Regions from separate parts of the Ensifer adhaerens genome, predicted to be linked through region 4. Evidence: riboswitches for the same ligand, from Rfam matches in the RefSeq annotation. Region 4 holds a riboswitch; each other region holds the start of a gene.
What was found. Region 4 has a riboswitch for cobalamin ahead of bluB (5,6-dimethylbenzimidazole synthase). Riboswitches for the same ligand answer to the same signal wherever they lie in the genome.

Region 1: linked by a shared signal. The riboswitch ahead of LAC81_RS10005 (DUF1636 family protein) and the one ahead of bluB (5,6-dimethylbenzimidazole synthase) in region 4 are both predicted to bind cobalamin.
Region 2: linked by a shared signal. The riboswitch ahead of cobU (bifunctional adenosylcobinamide kinase/adenosylcobinamide-phosphate guanylyltransferase) and the one ahead of bluB (5,6-dimethylbenzimidazole synthase) in region 4 are both predicted to bind cobalamin.
Region 3: linked by a shared signal. The riboswitch ahead of LAC81_RS12580 (CbtB domain-containing protein) and the one ahead of bluB (5,6-dimethylbenzimidazole synthase) in region 4 are both predicted to bind cobalamin.

Annotation. Positions count from the first base shown of each region.
Region 1 covers NZ_CP083349.1:2,043,239-2,047,377, forward strand. Annotated here, with positions in the region: gene LAC81_RS09995 (ABC transporter substrate-binding protein) at 1-203, opposite strand, end outside; gene LAC81_RS10000 (ABC transporter ATP-binding protein) at 200-1,006, opposite strand; gene LAC81_RS10005 (DUF1636 family protein) at 1,083-1,496, opposite strand; cobalamin riboswitch at 1,601-1,817, opposite strand; gene aspT (aspartate-alanine antiporter) at 2,270-3,958, shown strand; gene LAC81_RS10015 (bifunctional aspartate transaminase/aspartate 4-decarboxylase) at 4,017-4,139, shown strand, end outside.
Region 2 covers NZ_CP083349.1:1,971,707-1,975,845, reverse strand. Annotated here, with positions in the region: gene LAC81_RS09645 (class I SAM-dependent methyltransferase) at 1-34, shown strand, start outside; gene LAC81_RS09640 (oxidoreductase) at 80-907, opposite strand; gene LAC81_RS09635 (AraC family transcriptional regulator) at 1,058-2,053, opposite strand; cobalamin riboswitch at 2,330-2,784, shown strand; gene cobU (bifunctional adenosylcobinamide kinase/adenosylcobinamide-phosphate guanylyltransferase) at 2,920-3,444, shown strand; gene cobW (cobalamin biosynthesis protein CobW) at 3,448-4,139, shown strand, end outside.
Region 3 covers NZ_CP083349.1:2,561,224-2,565,362, forward strand. Annotated here, with positions in the region: gene LAC81_RS12565 (DUF1772 domain-containing protein) at 1-279, opposite strand, end outside; gene LAC81_RS38410 (hypothetical protein) at 276-536, opposite strand; gene LAC81_RS12570 (SDR family oxidoreductase) at 540-1,106, opposite strand; gene LAC81_RS12575 (TetR/AcrR family transcriptional regulator) at 1,211-1,903, shown strand; cobalamin riboswitch at 1,902-2,166, shown strand; gene LAC81_RS12580 (CbtB domain-containing protein) at 2,209-2,385, shown strand; gene LAC81_RS12585 (CbtA family protein) at 2,583-3,380, shown strand; gene LAC81_RS12590 ((2Fe-2S)-binding protein) at 3,426-4,139, opposite strand, start outside.
Region 4 covers NZ_CP083349.1:1,800,871-1,805,009, forward strand. Annotated here, with positions in the region: gene LAC81_RS08825 (acyl-homoserine-lactone synthase) at 1-480, shown strand, start outside; gene LAC81_RS08830 (DUF2865 domain-containing protein) at 635-1,708, shown strand; gene bluB (5,6-dimethylbenzimidazole synthase) at 1,827-2,522, opposite strand; cobalamin riboswitch at 2,567-2,777, opposite strand; gene LAC81_RS08840 (SDR family oxidoreductase) at 2,806-3,618, opposite strand; gene LAC81_RS08845 (phytanoyl-CoA dioxygenase family protein) at 3,705-4,139, opposite strand, start outside.

The DNA.
Region 1 (4,139 bases), 240 kb from region 4:
CCGGTATAGCCGACCATGTGGTCCTGCAGTTTCAGCGCCAGCATCATCTCCACCAGGTTGACGTCGTTGGCGATCGCCCGTTTCGGCGCGGCATCGAAGGTCACCTCGCGGTTGCAGCTCTTGACGGTCACCGGATAGGCGAGCGCCGGCGTGGCGGCGGCAATGAGAAACAGCAAGGTAGAGGAGGCAATATTGATCTTCATGAAATGGATCCCTGTCGAGGAAGTGAAAAGGAGAAACGGGCGCTGCCGGCAACGGCGGTGCCGTGGGCGGTGGCAGTGACGCCGAAGGCGGTGGAAAGCGCGCGCGGGTTCAGCACCGCATCGGGAGTTCCGAAGGCCGTCAGCCGCCCCGCGGTCACGATTGCGACGTCGGTCGCGAATTCGGCGGCGAGATTGATGTCGTGCAGCGTCGAAACGATCGTCAGCTTCAGCGTCTGCAAGAGCTCGAGGATTTCGAGCTGGTGACGGATGTCGAGATGGTTGGTCGGCTCGTCGAGGATGATGATGCGCGGCTCCTGGGCGAGTGCCCGGGCAATCAGCACCCGCTGCTTTTCGCCGCCCGAAAGTGTGGCGAACTGGCGGCCGGCGAGGTGGGAAAGATCGAGATGAGAGAGCGCATGCTGCACGCGCTCGCGGTCCGTCTCCGTCCAGCCGTTGAGCCCCTCTCGCCGCGGGATGCGTCCCATCATCACGACGTCACGCACGCTGAAGGGAAAGTCGCCGGGCATTTCCTGCAGCACGACGGCAATCGTCTTCGCCGCCTCGCGCGCCGAGATCGACCAGAGGTCGACGCCGTCGATCTCGATTCGGCCGGCATTCGGCTGCACCGCCCGGTAGAGGCAGCGCAGAAGCGAGGTCTTGCCGGCGCCGTTCGGCCCGAGGATCGCAAGGCGGCTGCCCGCTTCGATCGAGAAATCCATGTCTTCGACCAGGGTCAGCCCCGCACGGGGCCCCCAGCAAAGGCCTTCCACCTTGAGGGCAGCTCCCGTCGCTGAACAGGTCATGACCGCGTCCCTCCCCGCGCCGCGGCGCATTTCTGCCCGCGCACCAGAGGTCGCCGCCACCCTTTGCGTGTTGCGCTCATTGGAACCGTCCTCCAATGTCTTCGGAGACGAGCACTGCCGCCGGAATGCGAGCGAGCGTCTTTGTCTTGAGGCCGCGCGGACGCTCGGCGGCACGCGTCATGCCGTCGCCACGTTCGGCATAGGTGGCGGCGAAGCGGACGAGGTCGTCGATATCCTCTTCCGGCGAGATATCACCGAAGAGATAGGTCGCCTTGCCCGTCGCCTGGAAGGCGATGGTGCAGGGTCGCGTGCAAGCCGCCATGCAGACGGTGCCGGCGATCGAGAAATCACGATCGAGCGGCTCGCCGAGCGCGGCGATGCTGCGGTTGAGACGCTTTATCAGCTCGGCGCCCGGCACGCAGGGACCGCCGGTAAAACGGCAATCGGTGCAAACCGTTATCTTGTGCTGTCGGGAATTCGGCTCAGCCATTTTCTCTCTCCGCCGGAGTGACGGCAGGAGATGGCGAAGCGGCAGGATGACGGATGACCGTCGCGCGAAAGCCAGTTCTTTTCCATCGGAACACCCCGTCCGTTGTGGTTGATCGGTTCGATGGCAGGTCTCCTGGCTCGCGGGTCGCGGCGCATCCACGTCTTCCCGGTCTTTGACCAGTGACATGGTGTGAATGCGCTTTCCGCTCACAGTTGCGGGGGCAGCCACGGTTTCGGCCCCATTTGGGTCGTCCGTTCCGTGTTCCCTTTTCAGCCGCTTCCGCATTTCCGCGGACGCAGCACCATCACGCTCTTCCTCGCATGAATCGGCCGATGAAACAACTGCTAGGGGCATGCGCTACGGACCTATCAACATGCGGCGTTTCGTCATGCAGGATTTGTTATGAGATAACATAACGTATTGCAATGTCAAAGTTGAGTAGCCGGCGAAATTTGCCGCGGCGGCGCTGCCCGGCGCCCCCCGATCCGCCCTGCGCACGCCGATCGGCCGACCACCCGGCCCGATGCTTTCCGACTGGTGCCGCCGCGCCCACAAAAAGCGCCAGCGCCATGCGCAAATGCCGGCAATCTTAACGTACGTTACGCTCACGTAACCCCATGTCTGTTGAGAAAATCATCGGTCGAAGCGACAATCGGCAAAGCTAAGATTGGGCATCGGTAACGCACCAATAAACTCAACTTGGCCGCGCAGTACAGAAATGGCGCAATCCCGAAATGAAGTGATGGCAACTCAACTTTCTGAAGGGAAAAGTAGTGAATCCCATCGATTTCTTCGTCGACACACTTCGGACATACCCGCCCGTGGCCGTCTTCCTGGCACTCGGCATCGGCTTCCTGATCGGGCCGATCAAGGTCGCGGGATTCAATCTCGGAAACGTCACCGCAACGCTTCTTGCCGGTGTTCTCATCGGGCAGCTGGGCATCCAGGTTTCCGGTGACCTGAAATCCACCCTGTTCCTGATCTTCCTCTTCGCCGTCGGCTACGGCGTCGGACCCCAGTTCGTGCGCGGCCTCAGCACCGACGGACCAAAGCAGATCGCCTTCGCGCTGTCTGTCCTGGTGCTGTGCCTCATCGTTCCCTATCTCTGCGCGCTGATCGCCGGGCTTCCGCTCGGCTATGGCGCCGGCATGTATGCGGGATCGCAGACGATCTCGGCTGCAATCGGCGTCGCGACGGATCAGATCAACTCCCTCGGGCTGCCGGCCGAGCAGGCCAAGGCCTTTGCCGACCAGATCCCGATCGCCTATGCGGTGACCTATATCTGGGGCACGATCGGCTCGGCCATCATCCTCGCCCAGCTTGGGCCAAAGCTTCTCGGTATCGACCTTCCGGCGGCGTGCCGGGAATATGAGGCCAAGCTTGGCGGCGGCACCGAGAGCAGCGAACCCGGCATCACCCGCGCCTATCACGATTTCGGCCTTCGCGCCTACCGCGTCGATCAGGCAAGCGGGCTGACCGGCAAGCCGGTCAAGGACATTCTTCCCGGCATCCGTGTCTTTGTCGAACGTCTGCGTCGCGGCGACCAGATCATCGAAGCCGACGGCAACACCGTGCTGCAGCCAGGTGACGTCGTTGCCTTTTCGGGCCGGCGTGCCGTGCTCGTCGAAAACCTCGACAGCAAGCTCATCGAGGTCGAGGACAAGGAACTCTTGAACGCGGAAGCCGAAGTGGTCGACGTCTACGTCACCAGCAAGGCGCTTGCCGGCAAGACGCTCGCCGATGTCAGCACGATGGATTGGGCGCGCGGCGTCTATGCCCGCAAGATCATCCGCTCGCTGGTCGAGATTCCGGTGCTGCCCGGCACCACCGTCGAGCGCGGCGACATCGTCACCATCGGCGGCGCCAAGAGACACGTCGAAGCGGCGATCAAGGCGCTAGGCTTTGCCGACAGGCCCGTCGAGACGACCGACATTGCCTTCCTTGGCTGGGGTCTCTTCGTCGGCGCAATGATCGGAGCGCTCACGATTACGATCGGCGGCATCCCGATCGGCCTTTCCACCTCCGGCGGCGCGCTTCTCGCAGGCCTTGTGCTCGGCTGGCTGCGCACCACCTACCCCGCCTTCGGCCGAATCCCCTCGCCGGCGCTGTGGCTGATGAACACGCTCGGCCTCAACATCTTCATCGCCGTCGTCGGGATCGGCGCCGGCCCGGGCTTTGTCGCGGGCCTGCAGGAGGTCGGCATTTCGCTGTTCATCTGGGGCGTGGTCGCCACGTCGATCCCGATGATCGCCTCGGTGCTCCTCGGCCACTATGTCTTCAAGTTCCATCCGGCGATCCTGTTTGGCGCCTGCGCCGGCGTCAGAACGACGACGGCAGCGCTCGGCATGATCCAGGAGGCGGCCAAGAGCAAGGTGCCGGCGCTCGGCTACGGCATGCCCTACGCCATCGGAAACACGCTGCTGACCATCTTCGGCCTCGTCATCGTCATCATGCTCGCCTGAGGCGAGCGGGCGAAGCAGACCATCGTTCAAAATGCATAGATCACAGGGAGTGTGGACCATGTTGGACAGAAATTTCTACGATAGCCTTTCCGATCTCAGCCCGTTCGAAATCAAGGACGAACTGATCAAGCTCGCCAAGTCGAGCTCACAGAAATCCGCCAAGGCTTTCCTCAATGCCGGC
Region 2 (4,139 bases), 170 kb from region 4:
GGCCTTTCAGTTCAGCGTGTTGCAGCGGGTATAGGGCGCCCGCGTCATTCTTGCCGGCGCTGGCGCGGTTTCCCGCCAATCAGCGCACGGTCCACAGGATCATGCGGTCGAACGCACGGTCGCCGAACCATTTGCGGATGTTGATCATCATGTTGGCGAATTTGCCGGCGGCATAGCGGGTCTTCGGTTTGCGGGCTTTCAAGGCCTTGGAAACCACGTCCGCGATGACCTGCGGGGCGGAGCCGCCGCCGTCCTTGTAGCTGTCGGCGGTGGCCTTGGAGACGTTCTTTGCCATCGCGCCGTAGGCGGTGTTGCCCGAGAACTTCATCATCGGGCCTTCCATCACGTTGGCGAATGCCGTCTGGATGACGCCGGGCTCGACGACCACCACGTCGATGCCGAACTGTTGCAGTTCCAGGCGAAGGCAGTCCGACAGGCCTTCGAGCGCGTGTTTCGACGCGTGATACCAGGCACCGAGCGGCGTGTAGATCTTGCCGCCCATCGAGGTGATGTTGATGATCTTGCCGGCGCGCTTCTCGCGCATGTAGGGCACCAGATCCTGGATCAGTGCGGCCGCGCCGAAGAGGTTCACGTCGAACTGATAGCGGGCCTCGCTGAGAGGTACGTCTTCGACCGAGCCGTAAAGTCCGAAACCGGCATTGTTGACCAGCACGTCGACCCCGCCGAATTTCATGATGATCTCGGCGACCGCGGATTTTCGACTGGCTTCGTCCGCGACATCCAGCGAGACAGGATGTGCGCCGAGCGCTCTCAGATCGTCCATCTGCTCCATCCGGCGGGCGGCAACGATGACGGTCAGACCGTCCTTGATCAGCTGCTTTGCGATGACCTTGCCCATGCCCGAGGAGGCGCCGGTGACGAGAGCGGTTTTCCGTGCGATTGCCATGATCTTCTCCAATCCTTGCGGGCGTCATGCCCTTTGTTCGTTGGAGATCAATCTGGCGTATCGCCTGAATTTCCTCAAAATCGCTTCGTGCCAATCAACTATCGGAACGCGCCAAACCGCTATCTTCCGGTGCAGACATGGCGCACTCTCTCAGTGCGTCACCGTTCCCCGCGCCTCGGCGGGCGTCATGCCGGTCCAGCCCTGAAAGGCGCGATAGAAGGAATTCGGCTCGCGGTAGGCCAGCAGATAGGAGATTTCCTCGACGTTCAGCCCGTCTTCGCCGAGATAATGCATCGCCAGTTCCGCGCGGGTCGATGCCAGCACCGTCTGGAAGGTTTCGCCTTCCTCCTTCAATTGCCGTTGCAGGGTGCGCTTCGACATGGCGAGCCGTCTGCACATCGCCTCGATACTGGCTTCCCCCGACGGCAGCATGTCATGCAAAACCCGCTTTGCCCGCAGCACGATCGGTGTGTCGGTTTCATGCGCCTCCATCTCGCGGCGTAGCCTTTTCTCAAAATCGGGCCAGGATTCCTCGTTTTCGGTGATCAGCGGCAGGTCGGCATCTTCTCTGCGCAGGGAGAGGCGCGCTCCGCCGTCAAGCTCGGGTTCACAGCCAAGGAAGTCCAGCACGTCGTTGCTGAGGTTGGCCAGTTGGGGCAGCTGGAGCCGCGATGGCCGAATAAGCTCTGCGGTGTAACAGCGGGCGGATTCCAGGAGGTAGAGCGCCTCGAACCAGACCAGTTGTGGTGGGGCCGGAACATTTGGGTCCACCGTACCGATCTCGATATGCAGGAAGCTGTCGTCTTCGCACACCTCCAGCTTCATCGGTCCCATCAGCGGCTTGAACACCGACAGACGCTTGAACCCGACGCGCACGTCTGGCGAACAGGAGAAAGAAAACATGGCCGGTGTGAACGGCGCATGGGCAAAGAGCTTGCTCAGGTAAAGCGGCAGGTCGGGCCGCTCAGCCTCTAGCTCGATGGCGCGCCACAGGGCGAAAACCTGGGTTGGCGTCAGGCCCTTGCCTTCGTGGCGAAGGATATCACGCGGCAGCCCGGCGCGGCGCACCGCCTGTTCGGCGGAGATTTTCAGCAGCTTGGCCACCTGGGTGATGGATCTCGCCACGGGATAAAGGCGGTTTGACATGGTCGCCTGCAAATTTGAGTTCATCGTTCTCCTCTTTTCTGCACTCGGGAACAAAGGCGCGCCAGAGCCCGATGCCACTTTGGCACATTCTGATAGCGCTTTGGCGCAAAGTGAGAGTGAATGGATGTCGGCCTCGGGTGCAGGCGGATGAGCAGTTCGTTCGGCGGTATGTGGCGGGCTGTGGCCGTTTGCCTGCCGCTCGACAAATCGTCGCGCGGCGCAACCAAGCCGGGGAGGTGTCGCAAGCGTCGATTGACTTTGGGTCGGCCGCTTCCTAATCATCAGGTGTTGGATGGTTCCCCCTCATCGTGGCGATAGGGGGGAATAATTGGGAATGTGACGGATGGACCCAAATCGGGCATCCTTATCGCAGCCGACCCCGCGACTGTAGAACGGTCAGGGTTCGCCATCGGGTTCGATATCGGGCTGTCAGCCGGTTGCATGGGGCAACCGAGGCAGGTCGCGGTCGAGCCGGAAAAGCCACTGGCGTGGCATCGTGATCAGCCGGGTTGGACGCCTCTTCTTCTACGAATCGTCCGCCTTTCACGATGTCCCTCACAGCGCCGCGTGTCGGAGACGACGCGCAAAGGTTCGCTGTGGCACCGGAAAGACGCCGGGAAGGTAAGGCGGGCCGCTCGGGTCCTGACATCGGAACCTCGCCCTCATGGGCGAGGCGATGCGGGCCTGTGACGCCGTGAGCCAGGAGACCTGCCATCCGGCATGGGCATTCCGCCCGAGGAGACGTGTCGTCTCCAACGCCATCACGGAGGTTGTTTTGGCTCGCAGATGTTTTCCCGCACGCGCCGCCGGCGCGTCGAACGGCTTTTGCCATCCGCCGCTGAGGCGGGTTTTCTGAGGCGGCGGCGATGAGCACTCATAGTGCCGGGCCGGTCCTGGTCCTTGGCGGCGCCCGTTCCGGCAAATCCAGCTTTTCCGAGAGGCTCGTCGAAGCGTCCGGCCTCACCATGCATTATGTCGCCACGGGACGAGCCTGGGACGACGAAATGCGCGAGCGGATCGATCATCACAGGACGCGCCGCGGCGAAGGCTGGACAACGCATGAGGAACCGCTTGATCTCTTGGGCACCCTCAGGCGCATCGACAATCCGGGTCATGTGGTCCTGATCGACTGCCTGACGCTGTGGGTCACCAATCTCATGCTCGAAGAGCGCGACATGACGGCGGAGTTCGCCGCCCTTGCCGCGTATCTGCCTGAGGCGCGGGCGCGCCTCATCTTTGTTTCCAACGAGGTCGGCCTCGGCATCGTGCCCGAGAACCGCATGGCCCGCGAATTTCGCGACCATGCCGGCCGGCTTCACCAGATCGTTGCGGAGAAATCCGCTGAAGTTTACTTTGTCGCGGCCGGTTTGCCGCTGAAAATGAAGGGTTGAAAAATGACCACTGCGAGAGCCAACCAGGGCAAGATCCCGGCGACCGTCATCACCGGCTTCCTTGGCGCCGGCAAGACGACGATGATCCGCAATCTGCTGCAGAACGCCGACGGCAAGCGCATCGCGCTGATCATCAACGAGTTCGGCGATCTCGGCGTCGATGGCGACGTGCTGAAGGGCTGCGGTGCGGAGGCCTGCACCGAGGACGACATCATCGAGCTCACCAATGGCTGCATCTGCTGCACCGTGGCTGACGATTTCATCCCGACCATGACCAAGCTGCTCGAGCGCGAAAACCGCCCTGACCACATCATCATCGAAACCTCGGGTCTCGCGCTGCCGCAGCCGCTGATCGCCGCCTTCAACTGGCCGGATATCCGCAGCGAAGTGACGGTTGATGGCGTCGTCACCGTGGTCGACAGTGCTGCCGTTGCCGCCGGCCGCTTTGCCGACGACCATGACAAGGTCGACGCGCTGCGCGTCGAGGACGACAATCTCGACCATGAAAGCCCGATCGAGGAGCTGTTCGAGGACCAGCTGACGGCTGCCGATCTCATCGTTCTCAACAAGACCGACCTGATCGACGCCTCCGGCCTCAAGGCCGTGCGCGACGAGGTGTCCTCGCGCACCAGCCGCAAGCCGACCATGATCGAGGCGAAGAACGGCGAAGTTGCCGCTGCCATCCTGCTTGGCCT
Region 3 (4,139 bases), 760 kb from region 4:
GGCGATGCCGCCGGCAGCAAGCCACCACCTGCCCTCGCCGCCCGAGAGGAAGGCCATGACGACGAGCACCAGACCGAGCAGCGCGGTGCCCATGAAAGCACTGAGGAAGATCGGGTTCTGGATGACGACATTGATCGCGTTCATCGCGGCGATCCCCTGCTCCGGCGGCAGCCGCGACAGGGCCTGCATGATGCAGACCGAGAAGATGAAGAACAGCCCGGCCATCAGGCCGGAACCGATCGCGGCGGCAAACGCCAGAGCGGGGATCAGCGGGATCATGCGGCAATACTCCAAACACCAGTTGCTGCGGTTTCCCGGGCATAAACCGCAAAGTCGCGCGGGGGCCGCCCAAGCACGCGCTCGACATCGGACGTCATGCTGGAATTGCGTCCGTCGAGCACCGAGGAGAAGAGATAGCGGATGAGTGCGACATAGTCATCCGGCACGCCGTCGGCCTTGAGTTGCGCCGCAAAATCGTCGATCGGCACCGGCTGATAGGCGATCCGGCGGTTGGCCGCAACGGCGATCTCGGCCACGGCCTAGGCAAAGGTCATCAGCCGCGGGCCGGTCAAGGCATAGACCTTGCCGATATGCGCGTCGTCCAGAAGGGCCGCAACCGCCACGTCGGCAATGTCGTCGCAACTGACGAAGGGCTCGGTGACCTCGTCCACGGGCAGGAAGACCGACCCACTCATCACGCCATCGGCCAAGAAGCCTTCGTCGAAATTCTCGAAGAACCAGCTGCCTCGGATGACCGTCCAGTCGGCACCGGAAGCCTGCAGCGCACGCTCGGCCGCTTCCGCCTCGTCCTCGCCACGCCCCGACAGAAGCACCAGCCGCTTGATGCGCGAGCGAACGGCAAGGCTCGAGAAGCGGTCGATGACATCGACGGCGCCCGGCACCGCCAGATCGGGCTGGTAGCAGACATAGATGCGATCGACATTTTCAAGGGCAGACGCCCAGGTCGCCTCGTCCGTCCAATCGAAGGAAGGCGACGCCGAACGGGCGCCGATGCGCACCGCTACGCCCCGCTCCCGAAGGCGCCCGGCCACCCGCCGCCCCGTCTTGCCGGTACCGCCCAAAACCAGTGTGACTTTCTGAGACATCGTTTCCTCCTGAGGCTTCATCTACAAACATGAGTATCTCTCACATTTGCAAATGTGATAAATCCTCGTATTTTAAGAGTCAAGTCAAAATGTGAGCATTACTCATGATTACAGACACAAACCCCACCACGCCTCCCGCCGAAGACGAGACCACGTTGCGCCGGACGCCCAGCCAGAAGCGCAGCCGCGAGCGCGTCGAGCAGATCCTTTCCTGCGCGACGGCACTCATCCAGGAGAAGGGCAGCGACGCCATGCGCATGAGCGACGTCGCTGAAAAGGCGGGGATTTCAATCGGGTCGCTCTACCAGTACTTCCCGGACAAGGCGGCGATCGTGCGTACGCTGGCCGAGCGCTACAATGCCGTTTGCAACGAGTGCATCTCCGCCGAACTGGCCAAGGTCACGTCGATGGCAGAACTGCGCGACGCCTTCTCACTGCTGTTCGACATCTACTACGACATGTTCCTGGCCGAGCCTGTCATGCGCGACATCTGGTCGGCGATGCAGGCCGACAAGGCGCTGCGTGAGGTCGATCTCCAACAAAGCCGCGCCGGCGGCAAGCTTCTAGCCGATGTCTGGGCCCGCTTTGCGCCCGAGACGCCGCGCGAAACGATCGACAGCGCTGCCTTCCTGATCATGCATCTCGGCGACTGCACCATGCGGCTTGCCGTCTCGGTCGATCGGCCGGAGGGCGACCGCATCGTCGAGGCCTACAAGCAGATGATGCTTCGCGATTTTGTCGCGGATGAAGCGGCCGGCGGCGCAGGCTCAATTGACAACGCCATGACACGCTCCTAATCATTTTGGATCGATTGGTTCCCGGGACGCGAACGCGTTTCGGGAGTAAACGGGAACGTGACGGATGGACCCATGCTGGGCATTCAAATCACGGCCGACCCCGCGACTGTAGAGCGACGTTGATCTTGCCGTTCCGGAGCAATCCGGAAGAAGCCACTGGAACAGGCCCCGAGAGGGTGGTCGAACTGGGAAGGCGAGGCAGATCCCGGGCATTTCGCCCAGCGCCGTGAGCCAGGAAACCTGCCACTCGATACGGGCATAGGGCCCACACCGGGAAATTTCCCGATGCCATCACGGAGGTTGTCATGGCTACGTCTACTATTTCGAGCACCCCGCTCTCCCTGAGCGATCGTCTGACCGCTGGCGTCATCGCCCTTTTCATCGGCGCATTCCTCGTCTTCGGTGCCGGCCTTGCCAATTCGGCCGTGCTGCACGACACCGCGCACGACACCCGCCACTCCTACGGCTTCCCCTGCCACTAAACGATGCGCCGGAACGTGAACAACGTTCCGCATCGAAATAGCCGCGGACCTGAATGCATCCGGCTCACGCCGGATGTCGGCGTTTGCGCATGGCGCTTTGGCGAACATGCAAGCACCGTCCGCATGGCACAGCAAATAGGAAGGCTCACCAACCACGCCGAAGCGCGTGGCGTTTGCCGTTATCGAGGGAATTCAAGATGATTGTCAGAACGCTTCTGGCCGCAATCGTGGCTGGGCTGATTGCCGGTGTCTTCATGACCGGCGCCCAGGAACTGCGGGTAACGCCGCTGATCCTGCATGCGGAGCAATTCGAAGGCGAGGCTCCGGCCGCGACCGAACAGCCGGCCGGCCAACCGGGCACGGCACAACCGGCCGCCGAGGGCCATGACCAGCATTCATCGCTGAAGGCGGTATCGCCGCTTGGCGCCGTACTCGACGCGCTGTCGCCGATCACGCCGGCCTATGCGCACGAAGGCGAACATGAGGAAGGCGGCATCATGTTCGGTATGAGCCGCTTCTCCGGCACGCTGATGGCAAACCTCGTCACCGGCTCCGGCTTCGGCTTGCTGCTCGCCGGCGTCAGCCTGGTGATCGGCTATCCGATCACGCTCAGGAACGGCGCTCTCTGGGGCGCCTGCGGCTGGCTCGCGGTGCACATGCTGCCGGCGATCGGCCTGCCGCCGGAACTCCCGGGCTTCCCGGCGGCCGAACTCGGCGACCGCCAGACCTGGTGGCTGACAACCGTCGCTCTCTCCGCGGTCGGCCTCTATCTCCTGGTCCTGCGCGAAGAAATAGTGTCCAAGGTCGCCGGCCTCGTCCTCATCGCCGCACCCCATGTCTACGGCGCGCCGCAACCGCTCGATATCTCCAGCAACGTCCCGGCCGTGCTCGGCGCCGAGTTCGCGGTCGCCGCGCTCGCCACCACGCTCGCCTTCTGGATCGTTCTCGGCGTCGTCTCCGGCTTCATCAACGAGCGCTTCCTTAAGTCGCATTGAACCCGCTGCGCCTCAAAAGGCACCGGAACATAAAAACGGCGGGGTTCAGGCCCCGCCGTTTTGCATCAGACGCGCTGCCAGCCGCGCGCGGCGATCGTCCGGCTCCAGCAGGACGCAGGTATCGCAGAAGCCGCCGCCCTCCGTCTTGAAATAGAGGCAACAGCCGCAGCGGATCCGGTACTGGCACGACAGTTGCGCGCCGCTTGCCGGATCGGTGGCGGAGATCTCCTCGTAGCAGATCTCTTCCGAAAACAGCCGCGACCCCGGCCGTTTGACGATCGCGAGCGCCTCGGCCATGCCGCGCACTTCGTCCCCGATCGCCCGTCCGATCTCCAGGAACGTGCCCGCAAGCGAATCCGCTGCCAGCCGCCACTGCGCCCCGGAAGAAAGCCCCGAGCGCTTCTTCAGGATCGCGATGACCGGCGCCAGATGCGCTGTGAAGCCGCGCTCGAAAACGCCGATGCATTCCGCCTGCTGCGATCTCTCCGCCAGATCGACGTGGAAATGATAGCGTTTGCCGGCAACCGCGCGGTCCTGGTGAAGGCGACTCCAGTCTTCAAAGCGAATGCCCGCGATCTCAGCCTGAACGCCCGCACCGAGATAGAGCGCGCCGAGAACCACACTTACCTGACGGCTGTAAAAGGCGATCAGATGCGCGGCCCGGATCCGGTCCGTCATGCCGACTGCGAAAAAGTCCTGATAGGCGAGGCTCTCCTCGATCCCGGCCCCGCCCGCAGCCCAGAAGCCGGCCGGGGCGCT
Region 4 (4,139 bases):
CTCTCCTATGCCCCCGACACCGGTCGTCTGCGTGGCGCGCTACGGCTGCTGCCGACGCTCGGCCCCAACATGCTGGACGACACCTTCCCGATCCTGCTCGGCGACAATCCGGAAATCCGCAGCGCCTCGGTATGGGAATCGAGCCGCTTCTGCATCGAGCCGGAGATTTCGCAGGACCGCGCCTCGAATCAGGTCACCGTTGCAGCGGCCGAATTGATGTGCGGCGTCGGTGAGCTCGGCCTCGCCTCCGGCATCAGCCATATCGTTACGGTTACCGACGTGTTCCTGGAGCGCATGTTCCGCCGCATGGGATGCCCCGGCGAGCGCATTGCCGAACCGCATCGCATCGGCTCGGTCTTTGCCGTTGCCGTTGCCTGGGAAGTGAATGAAAACTTGCTCCAGCGTATGAAAGCGGTTGCCGCCATCGAAGGCACTGTTCTCGAACGTCCGATGTCGCTGGAAACCGCCCGCGCCGCTTGAGCGCTTCGCTCAGCCGGACCCGTTAACGCAAACCGCCGCTTGTCGTTGCACGATCACCGACAAGCTCTATGATGGAGGTGAAACAGGAAATACCGCTGGCAGCCGCCCATATCAGAAGGCCGGCGTCGAGCGGTTGCAGGAAGAGACTTCGCCCGTGTTCCCGCGCTTGAAACACCTCGCTGCGGTGCTTGTGCCGTTTGCCCTGGTCGGTGCCGATCCTTCGCTGGCATCGACCGTGTGCGACCGGCTGAACACCCGTCTTGCGCAGCTGCCTGACATCGTCTCCAGCAATGCCGACGCCCGTGACTATGCGAGTGCGATCTCCCGCCAGAACATCGAGCTGCGCAGGGCGAAGAACGACCGCCGCCGTGCTGCCTGTGGTGGCGGCAGCGTCGTCACCTTCGATGGCGGCAACCCGGATATCTGTGGCGAACTCGACGGCCTCATTGCCGAGATGGAAGACAATCTGCGCATGCTGAAATCGGAGCGCGAGCAGATTGTTGCCGGGGGCAGCCAGGACAGCCGTCGCCGCATCCTTGCCGCGCTGGAGATCAATGGCTGCTATGGCGACCGCGAAGAGTTCGCGAGCGTCGACCCCGAAGAGCCCGAATCGCACCGCAACATCATCGCCGATCTGCCGCCTGACGACGCCTACGGCCCGATGCTTGGCGAAGACGGCTATGCGCCGCAGGAACGCTACTACAGCGGCACGCTGCGGACCATGTGCGTGCGCACCTGCGACGGCGCCTTTTTCCCGATCTCCTCGGACGCCACGCCGGCCGATTTCCCGCGGGACGAACAGGCCTGCCGGGCGCGCTGCCCGGGCGCTGAAACCGAACTCTATTTCCATGATATCAACACGGAAGAGAGCGATCAGATGGTCTCGGCCGTGACGGGCCGGCCCTATACCGAAATGCCGAATGCCTTTGCCTATCGCACCCGCGGCGTCAGCAAGCCCGGCATGTGCGGCTGCCAGATACCTCAGACCGCCGCAACCTCGCCGAAGACGACCGGCACCAAGATCGGTGACGACCAGTCGTCCATCGTCGTGATCGAAACCAGAAAGCCGGCGGAGACCACGACTGCCAAGGCACCGCCCGAGGAGCGGCCCTACGATCCGTCGAAGAGCAAGGTGCGCGTCGTCGGCCCGACCTTCCTGCCGCAACAGGAAACCTCGATCGACCTGAAGCACCCGAAGGGACCGGCCTATCAGCCGGTCCAGAACTGATCCCGGCGCGCCATCTCAAAGCGCGCCGCGATCTTCAGATTCGCTCATTGCGCTTCAAGTTCTCGATATCTCGCATGTCGCTGTCGAAAAACCGCTGCCCATTTTGGCGCAACGGGCTTTAGGAACGCTCGCTGCAGTTCCCCCAGCCTTCCTCGAACACCAGTTCTTCCAGCGGCAGACGCTGCCGCCATCCCTTTACCGCCAACTCCGGTTGTTGGTAGAGGCGATCGACATAGCCGAGGCAGAGCCAGGCGACGATCTCGATGTGACCAGGGATGCCGAGGATCGCCTTGATCTCCGCCTCGTGGAAGATGCTGACCCAGCCGACACCGACACCTTCGGCGCGCGCGGCAAGCCACAGGTTCTGCACGGCGCAAACCGTGGAATAGACATCCATCTGCGGATTATGGGTACGGCCGAGGACGACGGCGCCGCCGCGCGTGCGGTCACAGGTGACGCAGATGCTGAGCGGCGCCTTGCGAATGCCTTCGAGTTTCAGCGAACGGTACTTCGTCTGCTGTTCCGCCTCGAACATCAAGGCGGCCTCGTCGTTGGCGCGGCGAAAGGCCTGCCAGACGCGCTCACGCGTTTCTTCCGCTCGCACCAGCACGAAGTTCCAGGGCTGCATGAAGCCGACAGACGGCGCGCTGTGCGCAGCCGTAAGCAGGCGTTTCACCAAATCGTCGGGAAGAGGTTCTGCGAGAAATTCGTCGCGCACGTCGCGGCGTGTTTCGATGGCGCGGTAGACGGCCTCCCGCTCGTTGCGCGCGAAGGCACCGGCAGCCGCAAGGCCGCCCTTCGGTTCAGTCAGCATCGTTCGATCCCCAACAATGCGCAACCTCCCGCCGTCCGCGCGGGGTTCGGTCTATCTTGCCAGGCCGGTCTTCTGACTCCGGTTCAACCGGCCGCCTCACCTTCCCAGACCGATTGAAGATCCAGTGGCAAATCCTTGAATCAATTCAAGGCACTTAGAGGCGACCGTCCCCGTCACAGCGTTGGGCACGTTCCGGAATGACGCCGGATTCCCGATTCTCCCGCTCGCGCGGGCACCTGACGCCGCCATAAGCGCATAGCGGCAACCGAAAGACAAGCGCCGCCTATAGCGGCGCCACCGGATGCGGCGAACCGTCATAGCCGCCCCAGACCGATTGATCGAAGCAGATCACCGATCCGGTCATCAGCCCTGATTCAGCCGAAGACAGATAGGCGCAGGCGCGTGCCACCTCTGCCGGATCGACGAGCCGGCCGAAGGGCTGGCTGGCGGCCGCCCTTTCGAGCCAGTCCGCCGATGCTCCGTGAAACTCACGCTGGATCCGGTCCTCGCCTTCGGAAGCCATCCAGCCGATATTCAGGCCGTTGACCCGAATGCGGTTTCGCAGGAGCGCATAGGCCGTGTTCTTGGTCAGCGTCTCCAGCGCCCCTTTCGACGAGCAATAGGCGGCGATGAAGGGCTGCCCGGCCATCGCCGACATGGAGCCGATATTGACGATCGTGCCTTCGGTTCGCTCGCGCCGCATCACCTTCACCGTCTCCTGCATCAGGAAGAACGGCGCTCGCACGTTGATCCCGAACATCCGGTCGAAGAGCTCCGGTGTCGTGTCGAGGATCGTGCCGCGGTCGGTGATCGCGGCGGCATTGACGAGCGCATCGACCCGGCCGAACTCCGCATCACAAGCCGCAACGACCTTACGGGCGTCCTCGACCTTCTCGAGATCGGCCTCGACATAGATCACCTTCGCGCCGCTGGCCTTGCCGATCTCTTCAGCCTTCGCCCGCCCCTTGGCCGCATTGCGTCCGCAGATGACGATACCCGCCGCGCCGCGTTCGGCGAAGAGGCCGGCGATCGTTGCGCCCAACCCTTGCGTGCCACCGGTGACGATGGCGATCTTGCCTTCCAATTGTCCACTCATCGAATTCCCTCCTCGAAGATGATCGTGTCAAACAGCGACGGCTCCCGGGCGAAACGCACCGGGAGCCCGAATGGGTAATTGAACCGTCAGCTCAGCTTGCGCTTCGCCTGAGCGTCGAGCGCCGCGTGAAAATCCTGCTCGCTCGTTCCCGCCGCCAGCGCCCCGCGCATCAGCTGTGCCTGGGTCTTCGGCGCCAGCCCGCCGAGCGGCGGATCGCGGTCGAGATTGGTCGGGAAGGAATAGCCTTCGGCGCAGGACGCAATCGCATTGGCCGCTTCCGCTTCGGCCAGCTTGCCGTTTGCCAGCAACGCCTTCAGCGCCGGGTAGAGCGTTGCGCTCATTGTCAGCCGATCGACGGTCTCCATCGCCCGGCCAAAGGCGGAGGACACCTGCAGCAGGTTTGCAACGCGGCGGATATCGGCGGAGCGGTTGTTGCCGGCCGCATGGAAGAGGGCGGGATTGAAGAAGACGACATCGCCTTTTTCGAGCGGGAGCTGTACGTGATGTTCGTCGAAATAGGC